Regions from separate parts of the Dactylosporangium sp. NPDC005572 genome, predicted to be linked through region 3. Evidence: riboswitches for the same ligand, from Rfam matches in the RefSeq annotation. Region 3 holds a riboswitch; each other region holds the start of a gene.

Region 1 (3,265 bases), on a different contig from region 3:
CCAGCACCAGCGCCCGCCCCTCGTCGCGCAGATCGGCCAGCAGTACCACGAGCTCCCGCCACGTCCGCAGGTCCTGCCCGAACGTCGGCTCGTCCAGCACCAGCACCGACGGCGCGGCCGCGAGCGCGGTGGCGACGCTGAGCCGGCGCTGCTCGCCGCCGGAGAGCGTGTACGGGTTGGCGAGCGCCAGGTGGGCGAGCCGCAGCCGGTCGAGCAGGTCGTCGACGGTCGCCGCCGGCGCGCCGCCGAGAGCGAGCTCGGTGCGGACGGTGTCGGTGACGAACTGGTGCTCCGGGTTCTGGAACACCGAGCCGATCCGCCGGGCCAGCCGGGCGGCCCGCCAGCGGTGCGGCGGCTTCGCGGCGTCGTCCCCGGCCAGCGCCCGGGTCGCCGCGACCCCGCCGGACGCCGGCTTCGTGAGCCCGCCCAGGTGCTGGGCGAGGGTGGACTTGCCGGCGCCGTTCGGCCCGAGCACCGCGAGCGCCTCGCCGGTACGAATATTGACATTGACGACGTTTGCGGTATTTCGAAGCGTCAACGCGGAGGCCCGCAGCAGCACGTCGCCGGCCGCGGAGACCGCCTGCCGCGACGGCAGCGACACCCCGGGCGCCCAGACCGCGTCCGCGGGCGAGTCGCCGACCGTCACCGTCCGGTCCACGAGCGGCAGTGCGTCGGCGACCCGGTGCTCGACCAGCACCATCGTCGCGTCGAGGTCCTGGAGCACCTTGCCCAGCGCCGTCCGTACCAGCTGCGCCCCGAGCGGATCGAGGTTCGCGGTCGGCTCGTCCAGCAGCAGCAGCGACGGCCGCAGCGCGAGCACGCCGGCGATCGCCAGGCGCTGCTGCTCCCCGCCGGAGAGTGCGGCCGTGTCCCGGTCCCGGCCGTAGGGGAAGCCGACCGCGGCCAGCGCCGCGTCCACCCGCGGCCAGATCTCGGCCGCGGGCACGCCCCGGTTCTCCAGCCCGAACGCGACGTCGTCGCCGGCCCGGCTCATCACCAGCTGGGTCTGCGGGTCCTGGAACACGATCCCGGTCTCGCCGCGCATCTCCCGGGCCGGGCGCCCGTCGACGAGCACCCGGCCCTCCTGCTCGCCGGAGTCCTCGGCGAGCAGGCCGGCGAGCGCGGCGAGCAGCGTGCTCTTGCCCGCGCCCGAGGCGCCGGCCAGCAGCACCCGCTCGCCGTGCTCGATGCGCAGGTCGAGGTGGCGGACCGCCCAGGCCTTGCGCCCGGCGTGCTGCCACCCGAACCCCTCGAAGACGACGGTGCTCAGACGGCCACTCGCTCGCGGCCCGACGGGAACCGGTCGAGCACGCCCGTCTTCGACAGCGACCGCTGCAGCGACCAGCTGCCGGCCCCGGCGACGACGGCCCCGCTGACCACCACGATCGCCGCGTACAGCCACTTGTCGCGCAGGCTGAACGCGCCGTAGTAGACGTTGAGGTCGAGCAGCGCCGCGCCCGCACCGGCCAGCGCGCCCGCGGCGAGGGCGTTGCCGAGCCGCCAGCCGCGGTAGCCGGTGAAGGCGAAGCCGAACTCGCCGCCGATGCCCTGGACCAGGCCGGACAGCACCACGCCCAGGCCCCAGGCCGAGCCGAACAGCGCGGAGACGGAGGCCGCGACGACCTCGGTGTAGAGCCCGGCGCCCGGCTTGCGGACCACCAGCGGGCCGAGGACGCCGGGGACGAGCCACACGCCGTAGATGAGCGCGCGCCAAGGCAGGGCCCAGCCGTCCAGCGCGTTCCACAGGTTGTTCCAGGCGTAGAAGACCGCGGCGAACGCCACGGCGATGATCGAGGCGACGACGATGTCGACGGTGCGCCAACGGGTCTGCATTGGATGCCTCCTAGTTCGGGGGTGAACCAGAAGGAGACGCGACACCACGCAGCCCGGGTGGACGGCGTGGTGCGTTGCGTGAGGTGACCGAGCTCCCTGCGCTGGCATTACCCAGATCAGGTTCGAGGGTCTGCGGTGCCGGATTCCACGGCCGCCGCACTCTCAGCGCTGTGCGCTCCCCTGTCGGATGTGCAGTTGTTTCCCGAAGGTAACAGTGAATGTTCCTTCCTCGTAGTCTCAGGTCATGAAAATCACGGCCCGATCGCTGGTCTTCGACGTCGTCGAGGGCGGCCCGCCGGACGGGCCCCCGGTCCTGCTGCTGCACGGCTTCCCCCAGCACAGCGGCGAGTGGGCCGGGGTCACGCCGCTGCTGCACGCCGCCGGCCTGCGCACCTACGCGCTGGACCAGCGGGGCACCTCGCCCGGGGCCCGGCCCTCCGAGGTCGAGGCCTACCGGATCACCGAGTGCGCGCTCGACGCCGTGGCGGTCCTGGATGAGCTGGGGATTCCGGCGGTACACCTGGTGGGGCACGACTGGGGCGCGATCTGCGCGTGGCACGTGGCGCTGCGCCACCCGGCGCGGGTCCGGACGCTCACCGCGGTCTCCGTGCCGCACCCGCACGCGACGGCCCGGGCCTACCTGTTCGACGCCGACCAGCGCGAGCGGTCCGCCTACATCAAGCTGTTCCGCCAGCCGGGGAAGGCGGAGGAGGTACTGCTGGAGGGTGACGCGCACCGCATGCGCGCGCTCTTCGCCGGCTCCGGCCTCACCGCCGAGGGCGTCGACCGGTACGTCCGCCCGCTGCAGGAGCCGGGCGCGCTCACCGCCGCGCTGAACTGGTACCGCGCGATGAACCCGAAGGGTGACCTCATCGGCATCGGGCGGTGCCACGTGCCGACCACGTACGTCTGGAGCGACGACGACCTGGCGATCGGCGCCACGGCGGCCCGCGGGTGCGCGTCCCACGTGGCCGCCGACTACCGGTTCGTGCCGCTGCCCGGGGTGAGCCACTGGATTCCCGACCAGGTGCCCGGGGCTGTGGCGGATGCCATCATCGCTCGATGTATGGCGGTGGCTACCGGCGGGTAATAACCTGGCCTGTAATCAAGCGTTACCCGCCTTTGGGGGTTGGCATGGCGACCACCGACGCAAAGCAGGTACCGACCCAGACGGTCCACACCGAGCGCGAGGCGCGCAAGGTGATCGAGGCCAGCCGCGAGTCCGAGTGGCGCAAGCCCAGCTTCGGCAAGGAGCTGTTCCTCGGCCGGTTCCGCCTGGACCTGATCGACCCGCTGCCCGAGCTCGACGCCGGCCGCCTGGCCCGCGGCGCCGAGTTCCGGGACAAGCTCGCCGCGTACCTCTCCGCCGAGGTCGACGGCCAGCAGATCGAGCGCGACGCGCGCATCCCCGACGACGTCCTCCGCTCGCTCG
Region 2 (3,265 bases), on a different contig from region 3:
TAGCGCCGTGCGCACCGTTGGACGACTGCATCTCATCACCGACACCCGCCCCGGTCGCGACGCCGTGGCCGTCACGGCGGCGGCGCTGCGGGCCGGGTTCGACACCGTGCAGGTTCGCCCGGAGGACGCCGTCACCGACCGCGAGGCGTACGAGCTGACCGTGCGCATCCTGGAGCTGTGCCGGGCGCACGACGCGGTGTGCCTGGTCAACGACCGGCTGCACCTGGCCCTCGCGGCCGGCGCCGACGGCGGCCACGTGGGCGCCGACGACCTGCCCGTCGCCGCCGCCCGCCGGGTGCTCGGCCCGGACGCGATCCTCGGCGCGACCGCGCGCGACCCCGCGCAGGCCCGCCGGGCGGTCGCCGACGGTGCCACCTACCTCGGCGTCGGGCCCGCGTTTGCCACGACCACGAAGACGGGGCTGCCGGACGCGATCGGCCCGGCCGGCATCCGGGCGGTGGCGGAGGCCGTGGACGTGCCGGTGGTGGCGATCGGCGGGGTGACCGCGGCGCGGGCCGCCGAGCTGTTCGCGGTGGGCGCCCACGCGGTCGCCGTGGTGGGCGCGGTCAGCACCGCGCCCGACCCCGGTGCGGCCGCCGCGGCGTTCGCGGCGCTGGTGCGCCCATGACCGCGGGGATTGTCGGCGCCGGGATGATCGGCCTGGCCTGCGCCTGGGAACTGCACCGGCGGGGCGTGGACGTCACCCTGTACGACCCGGACCCCGCCCGCAGCGCCGCGCTGGTGGCAGCCGGCATGCTGGCGCCCACCGCCGAGGCCAACTTCGGCGAGGAGGCGCTCCAGTCCCTCATGCTCGAGTCGATGCGCCGCTGGCCGGCCTGGGCCGCCGACCTGGAGACGGCCACCGGCCAGGCGGTCGGCTACCGCACCGAGGGCAGCCTGCTCGTCGCGCTCACCGACGACGACCTCGCCGAGGTGCGGCGGATGGTCGGGTACTACCGGCGGGCGGGCACGCCGATCGAGCCGCTGACCGGCCGGCAGCTGCGCGAGCTGGAGCCGCTGCTCTCGCCGCGCGTGCGGGGCGGCGCGTTCGCGGCGGGTGACCACCAGGTCGACCCGCGCCTGGTCCTGCGCGCGCTGCGGACGCTGCCGATCCCGGTCGAGCCGCTGGACGTCACCGACCTGACCATGATCCGTTCCAAGCCGCGGGACGGTGTGACGGTCGTCGCCAACGGCGTCGGCGCTGCTGCGCTGACCGGGCTGCCGGTCCGCCCGGTCAAGGGTCAGCTGCTGCGGCTGCGGGCCGCCGAGCCGCTCCTCCGCCACGTCGTGCGGGGCGTCGCCCTGGGGCGGCACGTGTACCTCGTGCCGCGCGCGGACGGCGAGCTGGTCGTCGGCGCCACCGAGGAGGAGCGGGGGGCCGACACCACCGTCACCGCCGGGGGCGTGCTCGACCTGCTGCGACCGGCCGCCGACCTGCTGCCCGGCGTCGCCGAGCTGGCCCTCACCGAGACCCTGGCCGGCCTGCGCCCGGGCACCCCGGACAACGCCCCGATCCTCGGTCACCTGGGTGACGACCTGCTGGTGGCGACCGGCCACCACCGCAACGGCGTGCTGCTCGCCCCGGTGACGGCGCAGGTCATTGCCGACCTGATCACCAAGGGATCGACCGATGTCGACCTGGCGCCGTTCGGGGCGGTCCGCTTTACCTGAGCCGGGCGGCGGGGTTATGGTCGAGGCGTACCCCACGGGAGTCCGGTGTGACCGGGCTGAGAGGGGGGCTGTGAGCCCCCGACCGTCGAACCTGATCCGGGTCATGCCGGCGCAGGGAGGCAGGAGTGAGCCGTATGCAGCTCGTGGTCAACGCCGTCGCATCGACCGTCGACGACAGCATCACCGTCGCCGACGTCGTGCACCAGCTCGCCGGGCCCGACCCGCGCGGGGTGGCGGTCGCCCTCAACGGCGACGTCGTGCCCCGGGCGCGGTGGGCCGACACCCACCCGTCCGACGGCGACCACGTCGAGGTCCTCACGGCGGTCCAGGGTGGCTGAGCTCGCCGAGCGGCCGGCCTCGCCGGCCGGGGACACGCTGGAGATCGCGGGCGAGGCGCTCGCGTCGCGGCTCATCCTGGGCACCGGCGGGGCCACCAGCCACGCCGCGCTGGAGGCGGCCGTCCGGGCCAGCGGCACCGCGCTCGTCACGGTCGCCCTGCGCCGGCTCGATCCGGCCGCGCCCTCGCTGCTCGAGGTCGTCGAGCGCTGCGGCGTGCGGATCCTGCCGAACACCGCCGGCTGCTACACCGCGACCGAGGCGGTGAAGCTCGCCCACCTGGCGCGGGAGGCGTTCGGCACCCCGTGGGTCAAGCTGGAGGTCATCGGCGACGAGGACACCCTCCTGCCGGACGGCGTCGAGCTGGCCGCGGCCGCCGCGCAGCTGGTGGAGGACGGGTTCACGGTCCTGCCGTATACGAGCGACGACCCGATCCTCGCCCAGCGCCTCGCCGACGTCGGGTGCGCCGCGGTCATGCCGCTCGGCGCGCCGATCGGCTCGGGCATGGGCATCCGCAACCCGCACAACATCGCGCTCATCCGCGACAAGGTCCGTGTGCCGGTCATCCTCGACGCGGGCATCGGCACCGCGTCCGACGCGGCGCTCGCGATGGAGCTGGGCTGCGACGGGGTGCTGCTCGCCTCCGCGGTCACCCGGGCCGAGCACCCGGCGCGGATGGCCGGGGCGATGCGGCTGGCCGTCGAGGCGGGGCGGCTCGCGTACACGGCCGGGCGCATCCCGCGCCGCCTGCACGCCACCGCGTCGAGCCCCACCGGCGGGCTGCCGTGGTGACGCCCGGGCTCATCGTCTTCACCGACCGCCGCCAGGCCACCCGGCCGCTCGACGAGGTGGTCAACCGGGCGATCGACGGCGGGGCGCGGATCTTCGTGCTCCGCGAGGACGACCTGCCGGCGGGGGAGCGCGCGGAGCTCGCCGGCCGGCTCGGCGCCATGATCGGCGGGGCCGGCGGGGCGCTCCTGCTGGAGGAGGGGCCGCGGCTGCGCAAGTGCCACGACCTGGCCGAGCTGGTCGCCGCGGCCGACGACGGCGTCGACTACGCGACCCTGTCGCCGATCTACCCGACCCGCTCCAAGCCGGGCTACGGCCCGCCGCTCGGGCTGGCCGGCCTGGGCCGGATGGCGCTCGCGGTGTCCGTCCCGGTGTACGCGCTCGGCGGCGTCGACTCGCCCGCCCGGGTGCGCGACTGCCTCGACCAGGGCGCGGCCGGCGTCGCCGTGATGGGCGCCGTCATGCGCGC
Region 3 (3,265 bases):
GGTGGCGAACGTGGCGACGCTGCCCGGCATCGTCGAGGCGTCGTACGCCATGCCGGACATCCACTGGGGATACGGGTTCCCGATCGGTGGGGTCGCGGCCACCGACCCGGCCCGTGGCGGGGTGATCTCCCCGGGTGGGGTGGGCTTCGACATCTCATGCGGCGTGCGGCTGCTCACCTCGACCGTGACCCGTGCCGACGCGGCGCCGCACCTGGGACGCCTGATGGATCTGCTCGGGGCGGCGACGCCGCGGGGCATGGGCCGCGGCGGCGTGCTGCCGTCCGTCCGCCCGACCGAGCTGGACGAGATCCTGCTCGGTGGCTCGGCGTATGCGGTCGAGCGAGGGTTCGGGGTACCGGCGGATCTGACCTTCTGCGAGGACGGTGGTGCGGTTGCCGGTGCCGACCCCGGCGCCCTGGGTCCGCGGGCGCTGGCCCGGGGCAGGGGCCAGGTGGGCAGCCTCGGCTCGGGCAACCACTTCCTGGAGGTCCAGGCGGTCGACCACGTCTACGACGAGCGGGTGGCCGGCGCGGTCGGCCTGCGGCCGGGCCTGCTCTGCCTGATGATCCACTGCGGGTCGCGGGGACTGGGCCATCAGATCTGCTCCGACCACGTCCGCGTCATGCTGTCCGCGATGGACGGGTACGGCATCCGGGTGCCCGATCCGCAGCTGGCCTGCGCCCCGGTGGCGTCTGCGGAGGGCCGGCGCTACCTGGCCGCGATGGCCGCGGCCGCCAACTACGGCCGCGCGAACCGGCAACTGCTCACCCACGCCGCCCGGCGCTGCTTCCGCGATGCCGGCCTGGGGGAGCTGCGGCTGCTGTACGACGTGTCGCACAACCTCGCCAAGCTGGAGACGCACACCGTGGACGGGGTGGCCCGGGAGCTGTGCGTACACCGGAAGGGCGCCACACGGGCCTTCCCACCCGGCCACCCTGAACTGTCGGACGCGATCCGGTCGGTGGGCCAGCCGGTGCTGGTGCCGGGCTCCATGGGTACCGCCTCGTATGTGCTCGTCGGTGTGGCCGGTGGGCAGGCGTTCCACTCCGCGTGCCACGGCGCCGGACGCACTCTCAGCCGGCACGCCGTCGTCCGGCAGGCCCCCGTCGAGGCGGTCCGTCGCGAGCTGGCCGCCGCCGGCGTCCTGGTCCGCGGCGCGAGCGCCCGTGGGCTGGCCGAGGAGGCGCCGGAGGCGTACAAGGACGTGGACGAGGTGGTCGAGACGTGCCGGCGGGCCCGTCTCGCCGACCCGGTGGCCCGGCTCGTGCCGGTCGGTGTTGTGAAGGGCTGAGCCGGCGCGGATCGCAGCGGTTCACACGTCGATGACGGCCGCACAGCGCCACAGACCGCCGTGCCGTGCGAACCGTAACCCGTGACGGGTGACCGCCTTCGGCAACGGGCCCACCAGCGGGACGTCCGAGCGCGCGATGACGCCGAAGTCACCGGCCAGGCCGCCCCGCGCGGTCCGGGCGAGCGCTACCTGGACCGGCACCACGTCCTCGGTGTCGAGCAGGTAGATGGCCTCCTCCAGCACCTCCACCAGGAGCTCGTCGTCGGGTGCCGGCTCGCAGGCGAAGCCGACCAGGCGGGCCGGTCCGACCGCACGGACGTCGGCGAAGCAGGCGACGAGTGCCCGGACCGCCGCCTCGATGCATTCCTCGGCGGTCGGCGCCCACGCCGTGAGCATGACGTCGGCGGTGTGCGGCAGCAACTCGTACCCCGCTGCGGGGCCGGTGGTCATCGGGATCCCCTGCCTCGTCCGCACCGCGGGCCGGCTGGCGGGCAGCCAAAAGACCTACGAGGCGGTTTCCCTTCGCCGGCATTGCCCGGATCAGGTAGTGGGGATCGCCGTTCGGCCTTTCGGTCGTTCAACCTCTCAGCTCAACTGTCATCCAGCTGGGCTCTCCCGCACGTCTCGTAGGCCTACCGCCCAAGCTACGCCGGCGGCGCGCCGATGGAGGGTGAGCGAAAGAGGCATCGTTGTGCTACCGGCGCAGGCGCAGCACGCTCATCTGGGTCAGTTGGGCGTCTGCGAAACCGTCCCCGAGCGGCAGCTGGTACGTGGCGACGGTCTGCATGCGGTCGCGGGGCAGGTGTTCCCGGCCCGGATCACCCACGAGCACCTGGGCGCCGCGCGCCGCAACGCGTTCCAGGAAGGCCAGCACGCGCTGAGCCATGGGCCCGGTGTAGAAGATGTCACCGGCCAGGACCGTCTCGGCGTCGCCGCCGTCCCCGTCGAGCAGGTCCGCGAGGCACTCGGTGACGAGCACGGCGTTGACTTTCGCATTGAGTGTGATCGCGGCGACCGCGTACGGGTCGACGTCGTTCGCGGTTACCGCGGCCGCGCCGGCCTTTCCTGCCGCGATGGCGACCAGGCCGGAGCCGGCAGCCAGATCCAGGACCCGCCGGCCGGCCACTGCCGCCGGATGGTCCAGGACATATCGGGCGATCGCCTTGCCCCCGGCCCACGCGGAAGACCAGAACGGAGGCGGTAGCTTCGCACCGGCCTGCGCCTCCATCCTGGCCCACCACACGATGGCGTCCTCAGCCAGATACAGCCGTACCTCGGGTACTGACGGCACCTCGACGAGGCGGAGCCGGTCCAGGCCGGTGCCCGGTGTCGTCACCTCATGGCGTAGCTCGGCCAACGCCTGCCCGACCCGACTCATCATCGATCAAGCATGACGGATCTACGGGGCGGCTTCCGGTCTTCCGCCCATTGTTGACCGGCACGTCACCCGGCAGGAGCCCGCAGGTTTCTGTCGTCACCAGCCGGGTATACGCGTCTCGATCAGGCGTAACACTGTCCAGGAGGAACGCGTGGCAAGCGGTACCGTGAAATGGTTCAACTCGGAAAAGGGCTTCGGCTTCATCCAGCAGGACAACGGAGGCCCGGACGTCTTCGTGCACTACTCGGCGATCGCGAGCGGTGGCTACCGTGAGCTCAACGAGGGTCAGAAGGTCGAGTTCGACGTGACCCAGGGCCAGAAGGGCCCCCAGGCGGAGAACGTTCGAGCCGTCTGACCATTCGGCACGCGTCGGAGTCCGCCGAGCCGCACGGGCATTGTCGTATCCTCTGCCCGACGGCGAGGCGGCCGGTCGCGACGGGCGTCAGCGCTCGGCCGTGCCGTGCTCCCGGCTGAGGGACTCCTGGTAGAGGTCCGCGTAGGTGCGCGAGTCCTTGACCAGGTCGTCGCAGAAGGCGGCGACGTCCTTGCCGGTGAGTTGCAGGACTCCCTTGCCGTCCGCGACGCCCTCTTCGAAG

What was found. Region 3 has a riboswitch for thiamine pyrophosphate ahead of ABZS66_RS21145 (archease). Riboswitches for the same ligand answer to the same signal wherever they lie in the genome.
Region 1: it holds a riboswitch for thiamine pyrophosphate, as region 3 does, so the genes downstream of both, ABZS66_RS49245 (ECF transporter S component) here and ABZS66_RS21145 (archease) in region 3, are expected to answer to the same signal.
Region 2: it holds a riboswitch for thiamine pyrophosphate, as region 3 does, so the genes downstream of both, thiS (sulfur carrier protein ThiS) here and ABZS66_RS21145 (archease) in region 3, are expected to answer to the same signal.

The regions. Positions count from the first base shown of each region.
Region 1 is NZ_JBEXCY010000197.1:2,816-6,080, reverse strand. Features, by position in the region: gene ABZS66_RS49250 (ABC transporter ATP-binding protein) at 1-1,270, opposite strand, end outside; gene ABZS66_RS49245 (ECF transporter S component) at 1,267-1,833, opposite strand; TPP riboswitch at 1,909-2,025, opposite strand; gene ABZS66_RS49240 (alpha/beta hydrolase) at 2,078-2,923, shown strand; gene ABZS66_RS49235 (acyl-CoA dehydrogenase family protein) at 2,968-3,265, shown strand, end outside.
Region 2 is NZ_JBEXCY010000274.1:9,522-12,786, reverse strand. Features, by position in the region: gene thiE (thiamine phosphate synthase) at 8-628, shown strand; partial or broken gene thiO (glycine oxidase ThiO) at 625-1,650, shown strand; TPP riboswitch at 1,697-1,807, shown strand; gene thiS (sulfur carrier protein ThiS) at 1,806-2,009, shown strand; gene ABZS66_RS55755 (thiazole synthase) at 2,047-2,799, shown strand; gene ABZS66_RS55750 (thiamine phosphate synthase) at 2,796-3,265, shown strand, end outside.
Region 3 is NZ_JBEXCY010000040.1:49,423-52,687, reverse strand. Features, by position in the region: gene ABZS66_RS21150 (RtcB family protein) at 1-1,291, shown strand, start outside; gene ABZS66_RS21145 (archease) at 1,313-1,741, opposite strand; TPP riboswitch at 1,792-1,918, opposite strand; gene ABZS66_RS21140 (50S ribosomal protein L11 methyltransferase) at 1,986-2,669, opposite strand; gene ABZS66_RS21135 (cold-shock protein) at 2,821-3,024, shown strand; gene ABZS66_RS21130 (DUF1048 domain-containing protein) at 3,112-3,265, opposite strand, start outside.